2 linked regions of the Butyrivibrio fibrisolvens genome follow. The protein of the gene in region 2 interacts with the protein of the main gene of each other region in a pairwise test. Links are inferred from orthologs where the notes say so. Each region holds a gene or a part of one and is shown on either strand. Other genes may lie near its edges.

Region 1 (12,689 bases), 890 kb from region 2 along the record:
TAGAATGGGAGTCTCAAAATACTCTTCATAATCAAGTCCGTTATCACTAAGAAGCTTATTGATAGCTGTAAGCTCATCTTCTGTAAAAGCAAACTCAATATCATGTTCATTAATATATTCAGGCTCGGTCGTCACATAGGTTCCATTGGCGGATACGCCTCCTCCCATGCATCCAAAGCCCCTTTGAGCAATCTCCATTGATTCGCCGCTTATTTTGAAAAAGTATACAGCATCAAATTCTTCGTCTACAGCGAACATAGTATTCTCCGAAAGATAGTAACCTGTAATATTATCTATATCTCCACAGTTGCCGTAGTGATCGAAACTACCATTTACAAGGCAGGTACTTTTTGAAACTTCTTCTATTTCGACATAGCCATCTACACCCATAGCTACATATGTCCTGTTCCAGGTGCCGATGAATTTGCTGTTATCTATATCGGATACTCCGTTTTTGAGTGTCTGGAGCTTTGAATCATCAACTTCTATACTTGGATCATTAAAAAGTTCTTCGAACAAGTCACAAGCTGCAAGATAGTCTTCTGAAGAAGAGATAAGAGCGGTGGACTCATCATCTACCAGATCATCGCTTGCACCAATTGATGAAGCGTCAGATGAGTTGTCAGATGCGTCTTTCGAGCTTGAATTATTAGAATCAGTATTTACATCTGTTGTTATGACTATAGATGCATCATCAGTAGAACTTAGATTTTCAATATTAGCGTCAGTGCATCCTATGAGAAAAGAAGCAGATAGAGATGCGAGCAAAGCTTTTGCAAGTATTTTTTTCATAATAGTCCTCTTATTAATAGATAAGCATGATCTATTGAACGTATCTTATAAAAATATACTATCAATATACATGTCTATGATCTTGTGATCAAAAAGATACTATTATTAAAAACTATAATAGTTATATTTTCAAGGGTTGTATATTTTGTGATATTATAAAAAACCCCGGAAAATGAATGAACATCTTCCGGGGGATATTGTACTAATGAGCAGATGATATTACAGATCGGATACATGGAATACTTCCAGTAGTTCAGTAAGCTCGGTTGAGATATTCTCAAGTGTAGCAGAAAGATCGCTGATATTCTCAACAGTGTTGTTGACTTCCTGCATTGAAGCACTTGTCTCCTGAGCGCTTGCAGCATTTTCTTCTGATATAGCTGACAGTGAACTCATTGTATCGTTTAGATCAACGCATTTGGTTCTGGTGATCTCTGCTGCATCCTTGGCTTTGTTGAAGTTCTCACGAACATCTGCGATCATACTGATAACATCTCGTACAGCCTCAGCTGTTTCATCGCTTATCTGCTGCTGGCCTCCAACTGCGTCATTGAGCTGGCTTACGGTTCTTACTGCGGATTCGGAGCTGTCGGATAGTCCCTTCATGATCTCGCCGATACGCTGAGCGGACTGAGATGACTGAACTGACAGATCCTGAATCTCTGTAGCAACGACCGCGAAGCCTTTACCTGCTTCACCTGCTCTTGCAGCTTCAATTGATGCATTAAGTGACAAGAGGTTGGTTCTGGAACTTATCTCATTAATAGCTGCAACAGCATTCTGAACTTCTTCTACAGAATCACCCATTGCTTTTACTTTTTCTGATACATCAGCAAGGGAATCTGCTGACTGGGTCATGGCAGCTTTTAACTTCTCGAAGTTAGCCTGCATGTTGTCGGAAGACTCTGCCATAGCATTGGCTTTCTCGTCAGCAGCATCAACTTCATTATTGAGAGTTTCAACATTCTGAAGAATCTCCTGAATAGCGTTAACACCGTCCTGAACACTTTCAGCCTGATTGGTAGCACCATCGGCAATCTCGCCTACAGCTATAGTGATGTTAGCACTGTTGTCCTTGGTCTGTGCTGCGCCCTGAGCCAGTTCGATAGAGGAGTCGTGGACACTTATAGAATCGTTCTTGGCACCTTTTAAGAGCTTGCTGACAGAATGTCTCATCTTTTCAAGCTGCTGCATGAGTATACCAAAATCATCATGAAGCTCTGTGTATTTAGGATCTATATGTCTTGAGAAGTCTCCGCTTCCCATTTCATCAAGCCATACAGAAGTATCCTTTAATGGACCTACGATAGATCTTGTGAGCATTACTGTCAGTACTACAGATATTATGATAAGTACAACACCTGTACCTATGGAGATTGCAGAGATATTGGTTGCTTTAGCAGACAGGACACCTTCATGCTCAGCAGTAGTAGATTCTATATAATCGATATAGTTACCTGTTCCTATTACCCATTCGAAGTTAGGATAAGCTTTGGTATAGGCTCTCTTTGGTGAAGGCTCAGTTTCGCCTGCCTTTGGGAAATAGTACTCGTTGAAGTAGCCTTCGTTTACATTTTTTTTGGCACCTTCAATGAAGTCAGCCACCATTGCAAATCCCTGACTATCTTTGGATCCCAATCTGTTGGTTCCTTCTGTATCGTTTCCAAGGAGGACTACATTGACGCCGTCATAGGTATCTACCCACAGATATCCGGCTTCGCCATAGCTTATACCTCTTATAACAGTCGCGGAATATTCTTTGGCTTCATCAAGTGTCATTGCACCGGCCTGATACAATCCATAATATGTATCGCAGATTGCGAAGGCCGTATCAACTTCGTTTTTTATCTGATCATCATAGTCCTGACTGATGGAGTCTTTGATGATCTCAACTGAAGTCGACTGAATCTGACTCATTCCTATTATAGCCATACCGCTTAATCCGATCATGGCTATTACTACAACTGCAAGAAGGATACTTAGCTTTGTTCTGACTTTCAGATTTTTCATAAGATTTTCCTCTATTAAACATATAAATGTATGGTTTGGGAGAAAAGAGACACCCAATGACTAGAAGATATTTCGGGTTTTTGGCCATAATTATTTAGCGGCTGAAGATTATTTTTTCAAGTTAAAAAATAGACTGTGCAATGACCCAAAAGAGCTTTTGGCATCAGGTGCATCATATATATTAGTGATGGTAGTAACAGCCAGGGGATACATTATCTAAAAGTTATTGTTATAGCCTTTGTTGTGATATACTATTTAAAGTATTGTGCTTAACATGCATATCAGGGAGGTTCAAGATGGATATCGCACTTAAAATCACACAGGAGCTTGGCGTTAACAAATGGCAGGTAGAAGCGGCCATTAAGCTTATCGATGAAGGTAATACCATACCTTTTATTTCCAGATATAGGAAAGAGGTAACAGGTTCACTTAACGATGAGCAGCTCCGTAACCTTGATGAGAGGCTCAAATACTTAAGGGGCCTTGAGGACAAGAAGCAGACTGTCCTTGCGTCCATAGAAGAGCAGGGTAAGCTCACAGAAGAACTTAAGAACAAGATCATAGCAGCAGAGACTATAGTAGCTGTTGATGACTTGTATCTTCCATATAGACCTAAGAGAAAGACAAGGGCAAGCGTAGCAAGAGAAAAGGGACTTGAGAAGCTTGCTGATATCATAAGACAGCAGAAGATCTCTATAGATGAACTTATAGTAAAGGCAGGAGAGTTTGTCACATCAGGTGATGTACCTGCAGATAAAGAAGTCAAGAATGTCAAGGAAGCCCTTCAGGGTGCCAAAGATATAATCGCAGAGGAACTGTCTGATAATGCAGATGTTCGCACTTATATCCGTGAAGCTACTATGCAGGAAGGCCTTATATCATCTACTGCCAAGGATGATAAGGCGGAGAGTGTATATGAGCAGTATTATGCTTATGAAGAGCCTGTAAGCAAGATTGTAGGACACAGAGTCCTTGCTCTTAACAGAGGAGAAAAAGAGAAATTCCTTAATGTTAAGATATCTGCTCCTGTAGACAGGATCCAGATGTTCCTTAATAAGACTCTTAGTCCTGATGGAGAGACTCCTCTTTCTCCTGTAATAGCAGAGATATGTCAGGATGCATATGATCGTCTTATAGCTCCTGCTATCGAAAGAGACATAAGGAATGAACTTACAGAAAAAGCTGAGGATTCTGCAATCACAGTATTTGGTAAGAACCTCCAGCAGCTTCTCATGCAGCCACCTATTGCGGGTAAGACTGTACTTGGCTGGGATCCTGCTTTTAGAACAGGATGTAAGCTTGCAGTAGTAGATCCTACAGGTAAAGTTCTGGATACTAAGGTTATTTTCCCAACAGCACCTCAGAACAAGGTGGATGAGGCTAAGTTTGAACTCAAGAAGCTTATCAAGAAGTATGGCATAGACCTTATCTCAGTTGGTAATGGTACAGCATCCCGTGAGTCTGAGCAGGTTATAGTAGAGCTTATCAAAGAGGTCGATACCAATCTTCAGTACGTTATAGTTAATGAGGCAGGAGCTTCCGTATACTCTGCAAGTAAGCTTGCTACAGAAGAGTTCCCTCAGTTCGATGTAGGCCAGAGGTCTGCTGCATCTATAGCAAGACGTCTTCAGGATCCTCTTGCAGAACTTGTTAAGATAGATCCTCAGTCCATCGGTGTAGGTCAGTACCAGCATGACATGAACCAGAAGAAGCTCGCAGAAGCACTTGGCGGAGTTGTAGAAGACTGCGTTAACAAGGTGGGCGTAGATCTTAATACAGCATCTGCACCACTTCTTACATATATATCAGGTATCAGCAAGCCTATTGCCAAGAATATTGTTGAGTATAGAGAGAAGAACGGCAGATTCACATCCCGTGAACAGCTCCTTAATGTACCTAAGCTCGGACCGAAGGCTTATGAACAGTGTGCAGGATTCCTCAGGATCCATGATGGAGACAATCCTCTTGATGATACTTCAGTTCATCCTGAGACATATGAAGCTACCAGAAAGCTCATGGAGAGACTTGGAATCACTATGGATGATGTCAGACAAGCTCAGAAGCAGGCAGCAAAGAGCATAGCTCCCGGAGCACAGAAAGCCAAGGCTTCTGACAATAAGGCTTCCAAGCAGGGATCTAAGAATGACAACCGCCGCAGAAATGAAAATAAAGTCGTAATAAGAAATACAGGAACAGCAATGGGCGCGGCTCTTGCAGCAGCATTTGGCACAGCATTTGTTGCTGACGGATCATCGGACAACAAGAAAAGCTCAGGTTCAAAAGGCGGATCAGCAAGTGCAAATAATGGCAGCAGCGCATCATCTTCCAAAGGCACAGCAGGATCTCTTTCTGCAAGGCTTGGAGATAAGGCTAAGCTTGCAGCAGATCTTGGAATAGGTGAGATCACTCTTACAGATATCGTATCTGAGCTTGAAAAGCCAAGCCGTGACCCTCGTGAGAGCATGCCGGCACCAGTCCTTCGCTCAGATGTAATGGATATGAAGGACTTAAAGCCCGGAATGATCCTTAAGGGAACAGTACGTAACATAGTAGATTTCGGTGCCTTTGTTGATATAGGTGTGCATCAGGACGGACTTGTACATATATCTCAGATCACAGACCGCTATATTAAGCACCCTCTGGAGGCTGTGAGCGTTGGCGATATCGTCGAAGTTCAGGTTATAGAGGTTGATATTAAGAAGCAGAGAATCGGACTTACAATGAAGATCAAGAACCAGAGCAAGTAAGCTTTGGATAGAGGGATATGAGAAAACAAATCTTATCTGCGTTAATAATCATAACAGTTTTGTTCACAGAGTTGTCTTTTGCAAGTAAAGGCAGCTCTATGGATGATACTATTGCCAGCATGCAGGAAGAGGAAGCCAAGACTCAGGAGAAGATATCTGATCTTGAGAAGCAGACTCAGGAAACTCAGAATGCTATAGATGAGCTCAATGAGCAAAAAGAGCAGACACAGAACAATGTATCATCTCTTCAGAATCAGAAGTCTCAGCTGCAGGATACTGTAGATGACTATTCTGACAAGCTAGAAACGCTCAGCGCCGAGATCACAGAGACAGAGAGTGCCATGGCAGAAGTTTCAGCTCAGATCATTGCACTAAATGAAGACCTTCAGGCTGCGGAGACTCTTAGAAAAGAGCGATATGAAAGCCTTAAAAAGCGTATGCAGATGACATACGAAAGAGGCGGTGATGAAAGTCTTCTTTTGATCCTTTTTGACTCAACATCACTTCAGGACTTCCTGACCAAATATGAATATATCAATGATATAGTAGCCTACGACCAGATGAAGATGGAAGAATATCAGGCTCTCGTAGACAGTATAGCTGCGCAGATAGCGGAGATAGAGAAAAAAGAAGCAGAGCTCGATGAATATCAAACGCAGCTTGATGAAAAGCATGAAGAGCTTGCTGATCTGACAGATACGGTAATGGGGCAGCTGTCTTCTACCAACAGTACCCTTTCTTCTGAAAGAAGTAAGCTAGATGATTATGACAAGCAGTTATCCGATCTTGATGAAAAGATGAAGTCCCTTGAATCCCAGACAGCAGCTGCTCAGGCAGAACTTGCCAAGCAGATAGCAGAAAGACTTGCTCTTACCAAGGAAGATACATCAGGTTCTTACAGCGCTTCTGCATCAGAGCTTGAATGGCTTGCTGCAACAATACAGGCAGAAGCTGGAGGCGAGTCCTATACAGGTAAGCTTGCTGTAGGTTCTGTTATCATGAACAGGGTTAAGAGTTCAGCATTCCCTAATGATATTGTAAGTGTTATAACCCAGACCAATCAGTTTGCATCCTACAGGTCAGGTAAGGTTGAACTTATCATATCGGCTGGTCCCAATTCCACCTGCATTCAGGCAGCTCAGGAAGTTCTGGGCGGAGCCCGTGTGGGCGACTATCTCTTCTTCATGACCCAGTATTGGGCTGACTATTACGGGATCAGTGAATATACCATGATAGGTAACCATGCATTCTTCTACCGCTGGGTTACCAACAAGAAGTCAGAAGAACAGAGCACTCCGGATACAAGTACTTCGGAACAGAGTGAACCTGCAGATAATACTCAGGATAGCGGATCACAGGATGCACTTCCGGAGGACAATGCTACACCTGAAGCTATTCCAGAAGATAATGGCGAAGGAGATGGTGGATCAGAAGGCGATGGGCAAGAAGGATCTGGTGATGGAGAAAACACGCAGTGATATCACGTAATATGTATAAAATATATAGTGATAGATCTGATTGAATGGATAAAAACGGAAAATTGTCTATTGATATATAAGAAAATGTATTGTAGTATATGTGTGAATGACTAAGAATAAGTTATTCACACATATTTTTAATTCTCTTATTCAGAGTGGTGGAGGTACATAGGACCTGTGAAGCCACGGCAACCCCTTGATCATATCAGGAAGGTGCCAACCTGAGCGTGCAAATTACGAGCAATAAGAGGATCTGAGACCAATATCAGTTCCGCTTGTTTGTGCACGCAACAAGCGGATTTTTTATGCGCTAAATAGCGCGGTGTGTTTACACACAGAAAGGAAAACTAATGGATAAGTTTATTTTCACTTCCGAGTCAGTTACAGAAGGACATCCGGATAAAATCTGTGATAACATCTCTGATGCTATCCTTGATGCCTGCATAGCACAGGATCCTATGAGCCGTGTAGCTTGCGAGACAGCAACATGCACAGGTTTCGTTCTCATCACTGGTGAGATCACAACTAAGGCAGTAGTTGACTATGCCAAGATTGCTAGAGAGACAATCTGCGAGATCGGCTATGACAGCTCAGCTAAGGGCTTTGATGGTAACACATGTGCTGTACTTGTAGCACTTGATCAGCAGTCAGCTGATATCGCTATGGGTGTTGATAAGGCTCTTGAAGCTAGAGAGAACCAGATGACAGATGAGCAGCTTGAAGCTATCGGTGCCGGTGATCAGGGTATGATGTTCGGTTATGCTACAAACGAGACAGAAGAATACATGCCATACGCTATCAGCCTTGCACACAAGCTTACCAAGAAGCTTACAGAAGTTAGAAAGAACGGAACACTTGATTACCTCAGAGCAGATGGTAAGAGCCAGGTATCTGTTGAGTATGATGAGAATGGTAAGGTTAAGAGACTCGAAGCTATCGTTATCTCAACTCAGCATGATGAAAAGATTACCCAGGAACAGATCCACGCTGATATCAAGAAGTATGTTATCGACGCAGTTGTTGATGCAGCTATGGTTGATGCTAACACCAAGATCTATATCAATCCTACAGGACGTTTTGTAATCGGCGGACCTCAGGGTGATGCCGGTCTTACAGGTCGTAAGATCATTGTTGATACTTATGGCGGAGCAGCTCGTCACGGCGGCGGTGCTTTCTCTGGTAAGGACTGCACTAAGGTTGACCGTAGCGCAGCATATGCAGCAAGATACGTTGCTAAGAATATCGTAGCAGCAGGTCTTGCAGACAAGGCTGAGATCCAGCTTTCATACGCTATCGGTGTAGCCCAGCCTACATCTGTTCTTGTAGATACATTCGGAACAGGTAAGGTTTCTAATGAGAAGCTTACAGAGGCTGTTCGTAAAGTATTCGACCTTCGTCCTGCTGGAATCATCAAGATGCTCGACCTTCGTCGTCCTATCTACAAGCAGACAGCAGCTTACGGCCACTTCGGACGTAACGACCTTAATCTTCCTTGGGAGCAGACTGATAAGGTTGAAGAGCTCAAGGCAGCAGTTAATGCATGATCAGCTTGATTAAAAATAGAAATAAAAAAATGTAAAAATATAAAAAGTGTCCCCCTTAAGGATCTGATTTTCCTTAAGGGGGACGCTTTCATTAACTGCTAATAGTATAAGGCAGGTGTCAAAAGTCCCGTAATTACAGGATGTAAAAAGGGAATGCCCAGAAGTACACGGATGTACTTCTATTCCCGTCATTATTAAGGGAATGCCAAGAAGTACACGGCCCGTTAAACCCTTATGTCATCTGTACATTTTCACTTCCAAATTTATCCTGCAGCATGGTCATGACTTCTTCTCCCGCATTGAATTTGATGCCGGGATATTTCTTCATCTGTTTGGTGTCTTTGAGGTAGGCGATTATAGAATCTTTACCGCCGTGACCTTCTATGATGCTGAGCATTTCTTTTTCGCTTATATCAAAAGCTTCCCTGTTTGCAAACTGAACCCATACTGTTCGTGGGATCTCTTCAAATGTCATGACTTTGTCAGCCATGAGTTTGGCGTCTTTTTCATCTTCGACGGATACATGGCCTTCGATTATCACGTGGGCATCTTCTGATATCTTCATGGCAGCACGCTCATAGATCTTAGGGAATACTATGACTTCTACAGCACCTGTCAGATCTTCAAGTGTTACGAATGCCATCATTTTATCATTTTTGGTATACTTGGTCCTTCTGTCTGTGACCATGCCGGCAAGAGTTACCTTTTGTCCTTCAGTAACTTTAGGTGTTCCTGTCTCCTCATCGAGATAGAAATCTGTTGTGAGGTTTGTAGAGTGTTTTTTCATAAAAGAGGCATAGGCTTCAAGCGGGTGACCACTTACATAAAAGCCCAGGACTTCTTTTTCAAAATTAAGGAGCTCTTCCTTATCAAACTCGCCTACATCAGGAAGCGGTATCTCGAACTGGTGCTTTTCTTCAGGTGCTGCAAAATCAAAAAGCGACATCTGACCTGCCATGGTGTTCTTGTTGTTATGAAGAGAATCCATGATCTGCATGTATACGTACATATACTGGCGTCTTGTTCCTCCAAGGCAGTCAAGGGCGCCGGACTTGATGAAGGCTTCTACGGCTCTCTTATTCATCTGACCGTCACCGGACATCCTTGTGAGGAAGTCATTAAGGCTTCTGAACTTGCCGTTTAAGTGTCTTTCTGCCACGACAGCTTCGATGACAGGAGTTCCGACTGATTTGATTGCGGTAAGAGCGTATAATATCGCCTTGTGCTTGTGGTTGTCTAAAGAGGCCACGTTCATAGCTTTAGAGGAATGCTCTTCATTAGGGGATGCAGCGTTCTTAGTCGAAGAGGTGGCACTTTCATCTGTATCCTCGTAGGTACAAACTGAGAATCCCACTTCTCCCTGGTTAATATCAGGAGCAAGGATTTCTATTCCCATAGAGTGGCATACGGATATGTAATACGAAACCTTGGAAGGTACGTCTATTACTGATGTCATAAGGGATGCCATAAATTCTACAGGATAGTAGTATTTGAGCCAGGCTGTCTGCATGGCTACAACGGCGTAGCAGGCGGCATGGGACTTGTTAAATGCATACTTGGCAAAGTCCATCATGGAGTCGTAGATCTTGTTGGCAACATCTGTAGATATACCTTTTGAAGCACATCCGGGAACCCCTTCTTCGGAATTACCGTTTACGAAGTTGTTCCTTTCAACTTCCATGACGTGCTGCTTTTTCTTACTCATGGCACGTCTTACAAGGTCTGCTCGTCCTAGAGTATAACCTCCAAGCTGCTGTACTATCTGCATTACCTGCTCCTGATATACGATACATCCGTAAGTTGGCTTTAAGATGGATTCAAGCTCAGGAGTGTCATAGGTTATGGATGACTGGTCGTTTTTGCCCTGGATATATTTAGGAATGAAATCCATCGGACCCGGGCGAAATAGGGATATACCGGCTATGACATCTTCAAGTGATCTTGGCTTTAGTTCCTTCATGAATGACTGCATGCCGCCGGATTCCAGCTGGAAGATACCGTCTGCATGACCGCTTCCTATAGATGCAAGTACCTTGGGATCGTTGTAGTCTATGTTGTCGATATCTATATAATTCTTATCACCTTTTTGGGCTCCAATAGAAGCGTTAGCTGCGTTAACTGCATCCTTTATTACAGTGAGGGTTCGAAGCCCCAGAAAGTCCATCTTAAGAAGGCCCAGCTCTTCGATGGTAGTCATCGTGAACTGAGTTGTTATGGAACCTTCAGCTGATCTTGAAAGAGGGATCAGGTCTTCGGCATTTTTGGAGCAGATAACTACGCCTGCAGCATGGATCGAAGTATGTCTTGGAAGGCCTTCAAGTTTTCTGCACATTTCAAGAAGGTCATGAGCCTGGTCGTTTTCTTCGTATTCTTTTCTAAGTTCAGGATTCATCTCAAGAGCTTTATCAAGTGTTATCTTAAGCTCCATGGGAACCATCTTGGACAGGGTATCAGCATAGGCATAAGGGATATCCATAGCTCTTGCAACATCCTTTATAACGCCTCTTGCAGCCATGGTTCCAAAGGTTATGATCTGGACGACTTTATCTTTGCCATACTTTCTCGTCACATGGTCTATAACATCCTGACGGCGTGTATATTCGAAGTCCACGTCTATATCAGGCATGCTGACACGTTCCGGGTTAAGGAATCTTTCGAAGAGAAGATCATACTTAACAGGGTCTATATTAGTTATATGCATGCAGTAGGATACGACAGATCCGGCTGCAGAGCCTCGTCCAGGGCCTACTGCGATGTCATGCTCTCTTGACCAGTTGATGTAGTCCCATACAATGAGGAAGTAATCAACATAGCCCATCTTCTTGATGACAGACAGCTCGTAGTCAAGCTGCTTTCTGACTGTTCCGTCGTCATCAGGATATCTTTCTTTTAATCCGTCATCACAGAGCTTATTAAGGTATGTCCATGAATCGTAGCCTTCCGGTACATCGAAATGTGGGAGCTTGGTTACACCGAACTCTATCTCGACGTTACATCTGTCAGCTATTATCTGTGTGTTATCTATAGCTTCCTGAGCGTATGGGAAGAGGGCTCTCATCTCGTCTTCGCTCTTAACATAGTAGTCAGGCTTGCCGCTCATCCTCATACGGTCTTCGTCAGATACCTTGCGCTGCGTCTGTATGCACAAAAGTACGTCCTGAGCAGCAGCGTCTTCAGATCTTGTATAGTGGCAGTCGTTGGTTGCAACAAGTGGGATGTCCAGCTGCCTTGACATACGAAGTAGAGCATTGTTGACATCTGCCTGCTCCGGGATTCCGTGATCCTGCATTTCAAGGAAGAAGTTGCCGTGACCGAAGATATCGTCATACTCTTTGGCAATTTCCACAGCCTTTTCATAGTTGCCTGATGTGATGGCCCTGGGGATAGCACCTGCAAGGCAGGCGGACAGGCATATGATGCCTTCGTGGTACTGCTTTAGAAGCTCTATATCAACACGGGGCTTATAATAATATCCTTCTGTAAAGCCTCTGCTTACGATATGTGACAGGTTCTCATAGCCTTTATTATTCTCTGCCAGAAGTATCAGGTGGAAGTATCTGTCTTCGCTTGAAGTATCCTTATCAAAACGTGATCCCGGAGCTACATATACCTCGCATCCTATGATCGGCTTTATGCCGTTTGCTCTTGCTTCTTTATAGAAATCTATAACGCCGTACATGACGCCGTGGTCTGTGATGGCACCGGCGCTCATGCCTAGCTCTTTTAATCTTTTTACATATTCAGTTATCTTGTTGGCTCCGTCCAGAAGGGAATATTCTGTGTGGACGTGCAGATGTGTAAATGCCATATAAATCTCCCATTAGCTACTTGTAGACCTAATGTTATAATCATAACATATTTTTGAGTTTTTCATTGCAAGAAGAACCTTGTTGCGATAAACTTATAAAGAAGTATTTTTTGGAATTTATATTGATATTTTTTTGTCAAACTTCTAAAAGAAATTGGCTAGGAAGTATTGAAAGGAAGCATGGATTATGGCAAAAGAGATTAAGAAGATTGGCGTACTTACCAGCGGTGGTGATGCTCCGGGTATGAATGCTGCCATAAGAGCAGTAGTACGTAAATCAATCGCAAACGGACTTCAGGTGGTTGGAATC
Region 2 (11,472 bases):
CTTGCATCGAAGAACATAGCGTTGATAAGTGACTCTGCACTATCAACAGAAAGAGGCTCGCCGGGACGGATCTTCTTGTAAAGTTCAAGAAGACCTGACTGATAGTCTGTAGAAGGATCCTTGGAGAAGGAACCCTGGAGCTTAGGCTCATCACCGAACAGATCGATGATCTCTTCGTTAGAACCTATACCAAGAGCACGTATAAGTACTGTTACAGGTACCTTACGTGTACGATCTACACGAACATAGAATATATCATTAGAGTCTGTCTCATACTCAAGCCATGCACCACGGTTAGGAATAACTGTGCATGCGATAAGCTTCTTACCAAGCTTATCATATGTAATATCATAATAAATACCAGGTGAACGAACGAGCTGTGATACAATAACACGCTCTGCACCGTTGATAACAAAAGTTCCAGTAGCAGTCATCAAAGGAAGATCGCCCATGAAGATCTCATGTTCTGTGATCTCGTCCTTTTCTTTATTGTGAAGACGTACCTTAACCTTAAGAGGAGCTGCATATGTAGCATCTCTCTCCTTACATTTCTCGATAGAATACTTAACTTCATCTTCGCAGAGTTTGAAGTCTACAAATTCAAGACTCAGTTTACCACTGTAATCTTCAATTGGAGAGATATCATCGAAGGCTTCCTTGAGACCCTCATCCAGGAACCACTGATAGGAGTTCTTCTGGACCTCAATGAGGTTGGGCATCTCGAGGGTGTCCTTCTGGCGCTGAAAACTCATGCGGACATTTTTGTCTGAACCAGTAGGATGTATTCTGTACTTTTCCATTGACATTCACCCCGTTCTTTGGATTTAATGAAAAGAGCTTCCGGCCTGCATCTATACCATTTTTACAAAAGGGCATAATAAGGCCTTTCACTCCACAATAAGTGCATTTTCCATCATAATGCAAATCTATACAAATGTCAAATGATTTTTTTGGTAAAAGAGCTGAAGAATATTTTTTGACAACAGAAATATCCAAACAAAAGATAAAAAATATAAGAATATAATATTAGATTTAAATTCAAGAATGAAATATAAGAAATAAATCCAATGATAAAATATAAGAAATAAATCCAAGAATAAAATATAAGAAATAAATCCAAGAATAAAATACAAGAAATAAGTCCAAGAATAAAATACAAGAAATAAATTCAAGAATAAAATACAAGAAATAAATTCAAGAATAAAATACAAGAAATAAATTCAAGAATAAAATACAAGAAATAAATTCAAGAATAAAAAAGCGGAGAAGATTTCTCTTCTCCGCCAGGTAAAAACATTTTGAAAGGTTTAAATTACTTAAGAGTAACCTTAGCGCCTTCAGCTTCGATCTTAGCCTTGATATCTTCAGCTTCTGCCTTCTCAACGCCTTCCTTGATCATCTTAGGAGCGCCATCTACGAGATCCTTAGCTTCCTTGAGTCCAAGACCTGTAAGCTCACGAACAACCTTGATAACCTTAACCTTGTTAGGACCAACTTCTGTAAGCTCTACGTTGAACTCAGACTGCTCTTCTGCAGCACCTGCGCCAGCGCCTGCTGCTGCTACAACAACACCAGCTGCTGCTGATACACCGAACTCTTCCTCGCAAGCCTTTACGAGATCGTTAAGCTCAAGAACTGAAAGCTCTTTAATAGCGTCAATGATTTCCTGTGTGGATAACTTTGCCATGATAATTTACCTCCATATAATTTGGTATAATTCTTTGTTTTAGTTCGCCTGACTATTCAGGCCTTACTTGATATTTATATATCAAAATGTCATCTTGAAGACGACTTATGCGGCAGAATGATTACTCTGCTGCAGGAGCTTCCTCTGTTGCAGGTGCCTCTGCTGCTGCCTCAGGCTGCTTCTCTGCGATCTGCTTGATAACGCGAGCGAAGTTTGCCATAGGAGACTGCATAGAACCAAGCAAACGGGAAAGGAGCTGATCCCTTGGAGGGATAGAAGCGATCTCCTTGATTGTGTTCTCGTCGAAGAATTTGCCTTCGCAAACACCACCCTTGATCTCAAGCTGTGGGTTCTTCTTAGCAAACTCTGCAAGAATACGAGCAGGTGCTGCAGGATCTGTCTCAGAAATAGCTGCTGCACTTGGTCCGTCGAGCATACCATCGAGCTGAGCAAAATCTGTTCCCTCGAATGCACGCTTCATCATTGTGTTCTTGTAAACCTTGTAAGATACACCCTCTGCACGAAGAGCTTTACGAAGCTCTGTGTCCTGAGCAACTGTAAGTCCGCGGTAATCTACAAGAACAACTGCCTGTGCATTTTTGATCTTCTCAGAGATCTCGTTTACTACAGGCTGCTTAATTTCAACCTTTGCCATGTTTTTTACCTCCTTATAGAATTGGCCGAATAAAAAACCTCCCAAAGACATTGGGAGGATAAAGTCATAATAATATACTTTACATTCCTCGGCGGGCATTGCTTTCGCAAATTTACGGTTTTCACCACCTGCTGTCTTCGGCTTAGGTCTGACGACCTTGAATAATATATAACATGTAAATGTATTTTGTCAATACTTTTTTACTATAATTTCGATTTTTTTATCTATGAGGCAAAAAACAAACCAAGAACAATTAATAACTAAAGCCGCTTCCCACTTAAGCACCCCGGCATTACCCAAGCAGGAAATTTTAGTTATTAGTTATTGGAATAGATATACCCATCTCCATCTATTACTACACGAGGCGATATTGACTGCATAAAATTAATGATCCTAGACTTCTCATCACCATATGCCATCCTGACCGTTGAATTCGACTGAATACCGGGAATAAATCTCCAGCTTATAAGTCCATCAGTACCAATCTTTGCTTCTATAAGGCCAGTATCAAGTGTTTTTGAGTTAAAAAGATAATTACCCATGCTGTAGATAACAGGAACCCCATTTACATAATCAAGATTTTGAAGTATGTGTGGATGATCGCCTATGATAAGATCAGCTCCGGCATTTGCAAGATCCGCAGACTGATTTTTTTGTAGATAGTTAAGTTCCAAGGTGTTCTCAAGGCCCCAATGCATATATACAACTACAAAAGCACCTGATGCCTTGGCTTCCATTACTCTCTGACATAAAAGCTCATCCTGCCTGACTCTGAATACTCCGCTTTGAGCATCAGTCGCTCCTCTGGTAAAGGGCGGATCGCTACCCTCTATATCACATCCACTTATAAATGCAATACGAATTCCGCTGGCCGAATTAAAATATACAGTTCTCGATGCTTCTTCAAGATTGCGGCCGGCTCCAACATATGGCATGGACACTGATTCAAGTGTTGTCAGAGTATTAGAAAGGCCGATTGCGCCGTAATCAAAAATATGATTATTACCAATGCTAACGATATCGACTCCCATATCAAAAAGATAATGTACCGAAGATGGGTTAGCATGAAAAGTCCAGGTCTTACCTTCAAGAGGAGCACCTTCCAAGGTGTATGGAAATTCATTGTTGACCATACAAATGTCTGCTCCTCTCATACAATCAAGTAGTCCTTGATCTATAACGCCTTCTATCGTTCCACCATTTCTGGCAATACTATATATGATCGCATACCCTTCCGAAAAAAGAACATCTCCGCCAAATACTACGGTGGCAGTATCACCTCCGTCTTTAATATCAAATGAATATTCATTTGGCAAAAGAGCTACAGGTGAATCAGAAGATGGAATCTCCTCATCAGATATTTCCATAGAACTGTCAGATGCCGCATTGCCATCAGAACTTCCGATACCATCACCATCCGCAGCATTATCATTAGCATTGCTCCCATTTGATCCTATATCTAAAGATCCGTTACTATCGCCGCTTATCTCATCCTGAGTCATAGGAACTCCAACAGCACCTGTAAGATATTCAGTTCCCATATCATTGTCACTTATCGCATTACCGGCTTCATCAATAGAAATAGCGGATGCGCCCAATAAACTTCTGTTTTCATTAGCCTGACATCCCGTAATGCAAAAAGAAAGAACTAATGCAGGAAACAAACAGTTAAAAATTTTTCTTCCAAAGCAGTTTAGATGTCTTATATACACCTTACGTTCCCTTATTTGCATACATCCTCCCACAGATCTTAATTGTAATAAGAAAATCAGAACATAATATCTTAATAACAGAACAATCTAATTTACTGGCAATATTCTAGTGTTAACTAACATATCGATATAACATACATTTTGAAATTTAAGAAGTTATACTATATAAAAATCCAAAAGAATTGCTGCCTAATCTCTAATAATTATACTTAGATTGTCAATTATAAAATAAGGCAACATAAGATGTTATCCATACTTTAATGTTAACAACATAACTTTCATTCATCAATAGAAGGATTTAAACATATTAACTCCATTAAGTACGACACAACAATGCGCACACCAAAAAAGCAGTCACCATCAATGATGGTGACTGCTTGCGATAGCTTATTAAGTTACCGGCCGTTAATTAATAACGGTTAGCTACGATCTTAACGCCAGGTCCCATTGTTGTTGCAAGGGAGATAGACTTAAGATACTGACCCTTAACTGAGCTTGGCTTAGCCTTTGAAATAGCTTCCATAATTGCATTGTAGTTCTCTGTGAGCTGCTGCTCTGAGAAAGAAGCCTTTCCGATCGGAACGTGTACAATGTTAGCCTTGTCAAGACGGTACTCAATCTTACCAGCCTTGATATCAGCGATTGCCTTAGCAACATCCATTGTTACTGTACCAGCCTTAGGGTTAGGCATAAGTCCCTTAGGACCAAGTACCTTACCAAGACGTCCTACAACGCCCATCATATCAGGTGTAGCTACTACAACGTCGAAATCAAGCCATCCTTCGTTCTGGATCTTCGGGATGAGCTCGTCTCCGCCAACATAATCAGCGCCAGCTGCCTGTGCCTCGTCAAGCTTTGTACCCTTAGCGAATACAAGAACTTTAACTGTCTTACCAGTTCCGTTAGGGAGTACTACTGCTCCACGGATCTGCTGATCAGCGTGACGTGAATCACAACCAGTTCTGATGTGCAGTTCTACAGTTTCATCAAATTTTGCAGAAGCAGACTTCTTGACAAGAGCAATTGCTTCGTCAGCTTCATACAGCTTTGCTTTTTCGATCAGCTTTGCAGCTTCAACATATTTCTTTCCGTGCTTCATGATCTGCTCTCCTCCTTAGTCTACTACTTCTATACCCATACTGCGTGCTGTACCGGCAACCATGCTCATAGCTGCTTCGATAGTGTTAGCATTCAGATCAGGCATCTTCATTTCAGCGATCTCGCGGATCTTGTCCTTAGAAACCTTAGCAACCTTGTTCTTGTTCGGAACACCGGATGCCTTCTGCAGGTTACAAGCCTTCTTGAGAAGAACTGCTGCAGGGGGAGTCTTTGTGATGAATGTGAAGCTTCTGTCTGTATAAACAGTGATTACAACAGGGATGATAAGATCACCCTTATCTGCTGTCTTAGCGTTGAACTGCTTTGTGAATTCAACGATGTTAACGCCGTGCTGACCAAGAGCTGGTCCAACTGGCGGTGCCGGAGTTGCTTTGCCGGCCTGGATCTGTAACTTAATGTATCCTTCGACTTTCTTTGCCATTTTGGCTTCCTCCTAAGAAAATATGTGGTTGAGCGCAAAAGAATCAGGTAATCTGATAAGTCAGAAAACCGCTCTATGAGCAAATGTCCTTCTGCTCCCACTCCATAGGTGAATATATCTATATAAAGCAAAGTGCTCTATATCATAATAGGAATGCTTATGCATACGCATAAGACATTTATATACAAGTATCTTCTCAACATTCCATTAAAACAAATGTCAAGAGCATGATACATTGCATTCAAAACACAGATCAGCTATCGATTCTGCGTACTTCCGCAAAACTGATCTCAACAGGAGTCTCACGACCAAACAGTTCTACATTGATTGTAGCTGTCTGCTTGCTGTAATCCATACGCTGAACGATACCTGCAGTATCTTTCCAAACGCCTGCAACAACAGCAATCTCGTCTCCAACTTCAAAATCAACTGTCACATTCTGAGTCTTAATACCAAGAGGCTTAATCTCAGCATCTGACAACGGAACAGGCTTAGATCCCGGACCTACAAAACCTGTAACGCCCCTGGTATTACGTACTACATACCATGTGTCATCATTCATGATCATATGAACAAGGACATAACCGGGGAACATCTTACGTTGAACAGTCTTCTTGGCACCGTTCTTAACTTCAACTACGTCCTGAAGCGGAACACGTACCTCAAGAATCTGATCTTCCAGATGACGATTTTCAATTGTCTTATCAAGATTGGCTTTTACCTTATTCTCATATCCTGAATAAGTATGAGCAACATACCATTTTGCTTCAGAAGTCTTATCTTCCGGAGCGAGGGCATCCTGACTTTCAGCTACGTTCTCAGCTTCAACTGATTCTGCAGCTTCGCTCATGTTGTTCTTTTCTTCTTCTGCCATTTGCATCTCCTCATCAAATTCCTGCACACTGCGAAAACTATCAAACATCTCAGATTACAGGCTCTGAATGAAATTTAAGCCAAGTCCGAAAACATAATCAAGAACAGCAATAAGAGCAGCCATAACCGCGCAGATAATAGTTACTGCTACTGTCTGCTTACCAACTGTCTCTCTAGAAGGCCAAGTAATCTTAGCAAACTCAGATTTAAGTCCTTCCCAGAAAGAACTGATTGTGTTCTTTTTAGGCTCTTTCTTTTCAGAAGCTTTAACTTCTGTCTTATCTGATTCTCCCATTGTATCGGTCTCCCTTCTGTCGCAGGATTACTTTGTCTCCTTGTGGATTGTGTGTCTTCTGCAGAAAGGACAGTACTTCTTGATCTCCATACGATCAGGGTGAGTCTTCTTATCCTTTGTAGTATCATAGTTACGGTTCTTGCACTCTGTGCAAGCAAGTGTAATTCTTGTACGCATCTCTCTACCTCCGCGCGCTTTCTATCTTTTTTCTTAAAGGTCAAATTTTATGCATAAAAAAAAGACCTAAAATTTCATGTCGCTGTACTAGAATATCATAGAGCCGAGAATTCGTCAATATTTTTTTGTAATAATTCTACATAACGTTATATAAATTTTCCTTGATATCAAGCGCTTATCCTTACTTTGTGCGTGCTAAGCAGATTATTACTCGCACGGATGCCCTCTGTCATAAATACGTTTATTTGTTCATAATAACAAAAATCAAAGAGCTCAGAACTATTTCTCAGCTCATCGCTATAGGACGTACTATTTTTTATTAATCGTCATCTTTTTCAAGCTTCAAGAATACTTCGTTCCAGTTTATTATATGTCGAATATACGGATCTGCGCCGTATACGCCTTCAAGATATCTTTTTGCATATTTTTTGTCATTGATCCTATCTTCCTCGACTACAAAATCCGCAAGGCTGTAAAGCACAGTCCTTTGATGCTCACTTCTTGCCGCAAACCATATCTCATCGCGACGAAGGAAGTCTTTGTCCAAAGTGATCATGTCATAGGACGTTAGTATAAGCTGAGCATTCCTCCTGTTGCTGTTCCTGTCAAGATAATACCCCAGGATATGTTTCAGAATAGAGGGATGTAGTTCTAACATACCGGAATCAAGCATCACAGCCTGGCCCTTAAGAAGGCTGTTGGCTATTACAGGAAGAAGGTATATGATTTTTCTGATTCCGGAAGATTCAGCTTCAAGCGGTATCTCATATTCATCATCGCCTATCCTATGTGTAACACTTATCTTACTTCCTACTACCTTGAGATCAACAATATCAAGATCAAGTTCCGCTACCATATTCCTGAACAGATCCCAAACATCCTCCTGAGATAGTGCATCCGTAAGTAGAACTTCTGCATTTTGCTCATCCTGCATAAAATCAAGCCCGCTCACAAAAAAGTTCATTACATCACTTATTATTTTATTCTCCGGAAAAAGACGTATAAGCCTACCAAGAAATGTTTCGCTTGAGCGAACCTTTGTTACTTCAGCAAATTTCTTATCCTCGATTTTAAGAATCTTTCGAAGATTGACCTCCTCATCTTTTCTTTCAAAAATACAAGTTCTGCGCCAATTATCATTTGGTATCCTGTCAAGGCACTCATATGTTATCTGTGCCTGCTTAATATGCAGACGATATCTGTACTCTGCGTTGTCTGAAGCGAAGATGATCTCAAATTTGGTAGGATCGTTTCTACTTTCTTTAGAAAAATAGAAAGGGATTGCTTCTCCGCCGCCAATCTGCTCCAGAACCATGCCTTTCACAATTTCCATCGCCTTAAGAAGATTGGACTTGCCGCTTCCGTTTGGGCCATAGATGATAGCTATAGGCAGGAATTCATCATCAAGTGCTTCTATGATATGACCGCTGTGTTCCTTGACCGTTGATACTGCCTGAAGATCAAGAGTCACAGTATCCTTTATGCTCTTATAATTATTAACCGTAAACTGTATTAGCATACGACTCCCTTCGTTTAAATAGATGTCACTTATCTATAATCAGACCACTTAGAACATGATCTTATGACGAATAGGTCAAAAGTCATTATAAAAAAACTTTCGTCAAATAAGCAAACAACTAAAAAATGTATTTTATCAGCCTTTAAATGCCTTATATGCTTTTTCCTTATGCTGCTGTCATATCATAAAAAATCGCTTTCTCATTAATGCCCATCACAAAAATTCGTTTTCTCATTAATACCTATCGGCATGGCTACAATTTTCTTTATGAAAAGCCTGTATCTGCCACATTCAAAAAATAGTGGCAAAAATAAGGCTATCAGGCTCCGATACTGTGACTTATTCTGTGTTACAACTTGCCGATAATACTTAGCATAAAAAAAGGACAGCCAACAGGCCGTCCCCGATAATCTATGACATTATCAAATTGATCAATCTTCCTCAACATCGCCTACAGGCTTTCCACCTGTAGCAAGCCACTTAAGGTAAGCATTGATGAATGGATCAAGATCTCCATCAAGTACTCCGTCAGCATTAGAAACCTTCTCGCCTGTTCTTGTATCATTGACCATAGTATATGGCTGAAGGACATAAGAACGGATCTGGCTTCCCCATGCATTATCCTTAACCTCGCCTCTGATACCGGCAAGTTTAGCTTCATTTTCTTCCATCTTGAGCATAAGGAGCTTGGCTTTGAGCATCTGCATAGCCTTATCCTTGTTCTGGAACTGTGAACGCTCATTCTGACAAGTTACAACAATACCTGTTTCAAAGTGAGTAATACGAATAGCAGACGATGTCTTGTTGATATGCTGTCCACCGGCACCACTTGAACGATATGTATCAATTCGGATATCTTCAGGACGAACCTCGATATCAAGATCCTCTTCGATATCAGGCATTACATCGTTGGATACGAATGATGTCTGACGCTTGCCCTGCGCATTGAAAGGGCTGATACGGACAAGACGATGAACACCTCTTTCAGACTTAAGATATCCATATGCATTCATACCGTTGATCTGGAATGTAACTGACTTAATACCGGCTTCATCACCATCAAGAAGATCAAGCACTTCTACAGTAAAGCCATGACGCTCTGCCCATCTTGTATACATACGATAAAGCATAGAACACCAGTCACATGCCTCTGTACCACCAGCACCAGCAGAGAGCTTAAGGATGGCATTGCACTTATCATACTCACCATTCAAGAGATTGGCAATTCTGATCTCTTCAAGAACTGTCTCAAACTCATCAAGATCTGCTCTTATCTCATCAGCCATATCATTATCTTCTGTACCTTCATCATTGCACATATCGATCATATCAATGATGTCACCGTACTGAACATTAAGATGCTCTATCTTCTCGATAAGATCCTGCATGTTCTTGAGCTCTTTGGTCTTCTTGTTGGCCTTCTCAGCATCATCCCAGAAGGTAGGCTCTTCCATCTCACGATTTAACTCTTCGATTCTTTTTTTCTTACTTTCAAGATCCAGTGAAGCTGTAACCTCATCAAGAGTAGGCTTCAAATTCTGAATCTCGATCTTCATGTTATCTAATACTACCATTTTCAACCTCTATAAATTATTCAACACCGCCCTGAGCGCCGTGGCAGTTCTTATACTTCTTGCCGCTACCACATGGGCACAGATCATTAGGTCTTATCTTGACTGCAGCTCTTTTAACAGGACCCTTCTTAACAGAATCATCCTTGTTAGTACCTGTAACCTTGGCAACCTGCTCACGCTCAACCTTCTCCTGTACATGTACATGGAAAAGAAGTCTTACAGTATCTTCCTTGATTCCGGCCATCATCTCATTGAACATATCATAGCCGGCCATCTTGTACTCAACCTTAGGATCACGCTGACCATATGCCTGAAGGCCGATACCCTGACGGAGCTGATCCATATCATCGATATGATCCATCCACTTACGATCGATTACCTTAAGAAGGATAACTCGCTCGATCTCACGGATTGTCTCTGCTTCAGGGAACTCAGTCTCTTTCTCTTCATAAAGAGCAACTGCCTCTTCTTTGAGCTGCTGCTTAAGGCCATCTTTGGACTTCTTAGTGATACGGCCTCTTGTAACAGGCTTAAGAGGAACTGTTGGTAAAAGAAGCTCATTGAGCTCTTTAAGATCCCAGTCATCAATATTCTGACCATCACCGATCACTGTATCAATGCTCTCTTCAACGATATCTGTGATCATCTTGTAGATATTATCACGAAGTGATTCACCATCAAGAACGCGGCGACGCTCTTTGTAGATGATCTCTCTCTGCTCATTGTTAACAGCATCATATTCAAGAAGGTTCTTACGAATACCGAAGTTGTTCTCCTCGATTCTCTTCTGCGCTGACTCAATAGCCTTGGTAAGAGCCTTGTGCTCGATCTCCTGCCCTTCAGGAATTCCAAGTGCATTGAACATACTGATAAGACGCTCTGAACCAAAGAGTCTCATAAGGTCATCCTCAAGTGAGATATAGAACTTGGATTCACCCGGATCACCCTGACGTCCTGAACGACCACGAAGCTGATTATCAATACGTCTTGATTCATGACGCTCTGTACCTATGATCTTAAGACCACCGGCTGCTCTGGCCTCTTCATCAAGCTTAATATCTGTACCACGACCAGCCATGTTGGTTGCGATAGTAACAGCGCCGTGCTTACCGGCCTCTGCAACGATCTCAGCTTCCTGCTCGTGGAACTTGGCATTGAGTACGTTGTGCTGGATGCCTGCCTTAGTAAGCATCTTGGACAGAAGTTCTGAAGTCTCGATGGTAATAGTACCAACAAGAACAGGCTGTCCCTTATCGTGAGCCTTCTTAACAGCTTCTACAACTGCTTCATACTTTTCTTTCTTGGTCTTATATACAGCATCCTGAAGATCCTTACGAACTACAGGCTCATTAGTAGGAATCTCTACAACGTCAAGAGCATAGATATCACGGAACTCCTGCTCTTCTGTAAGAGCTGTACCTGTCATACCGCACTTCTTGT

Evidence for each region.
Region 1: the proteins of rplL (region 2) and I7804_RS02300 interact in binary tests that used the Escherichia coli proteins (3 or more experiments, as listed by UniProt). The link is inferred for Butyrivibrio fibrisolvens from one-to-one orthologs.

The regions. Positions count from the first base shown.
Region 1 is NZ_CP065800.1:561,032-573,720, reverse strand. Bases 8,604-12,689 are described here. They hold I7804_RS02300 (DNA polymerase III subunit alpha), read right to left. Parts: upstream 12,380-12,689; coding sequence 8,804-12,379; downstream 8,604-8,803. Other genes in these bases: pfkA (6-phosphofructokinase), read left to right, coding at 12,567-12,689. Outside these bases: I7804_RS02325 (hypothetical protein), read right to left, coding at 1-792; I7804_RS02320 (methyl-accepting chemotaxis protein), read right to left, coding at 1,012-2,802; I7804_RS02315 (Tex family protein), read left to right, coding at 3,099-5,549; I7804_RS02310 (LA_3659 family protein), read left to right, coding at 5,567-7,027; metK (methionine adenosyltransferase), read left to right, coding at 7,378-8,571. UniProt on the Escherichia coli protein: DNA polymerase III is a complex, multichain enzyme responsible for most of the replicative synthesis in bacteria. This DNA polymerase also exhibits 3' to 5' exonuclease activity. The alpha chain is the DNA polymerase catalytic subunit.
Region 2 is NZ_CP065800.1:1,444,530-1,456,001, reverse strand. Bases 1-2,869 are described here. They hold rplL (50S ribosomal protein L7/L12), read right to left. Parts: upstream 1,688-2,869; coding sequence 1,313-1,687; downstream 1-1,312. Other genes in these bases: I7804_RS05905 (CapA family protein), read right to left, coding at 2,660-2,869; rplJ (50S ribosomal protein L10), read right to left, coding at 1,809-2,342; I7804_RS05920 (DNA-directed RNA polymerase subunit beta), read right to left, coding at 1-800. In the rest of the region: more of I7804_RS05905, read right to left, coding at 2,870-4,075; rplA (50S ribosomal protein L1), read right to left, coding at 4,464-5,153; rplK (50S ribosomal protein L11), read right to left, coding at 5,169-5,594; transcription termination/antitermination protein NusG, read right to left, coding at 5,848-6,468; preprotein translocase subunit SecE, read right to left, coding at 6,523-6,762; rpmG (50S ribosomal protein L33), read right to left, coding at 6,790-6,939; I7804_RS05875 (AAA family ATPase), read right to left, coding at 7,259-8,458; prfB (peptide chain release factor 2), read right to left, coding at 8,890-10,032; preprotein translocase subunit SecA, read right to left, coding at 10,049-11,472. UniProt on the Escherichia coli protein: The binding site for several of the GTPase factors involved in protein synthesis (IF-2, EF-Tu, EF-G and RF3). Is thus essential for accurate translation.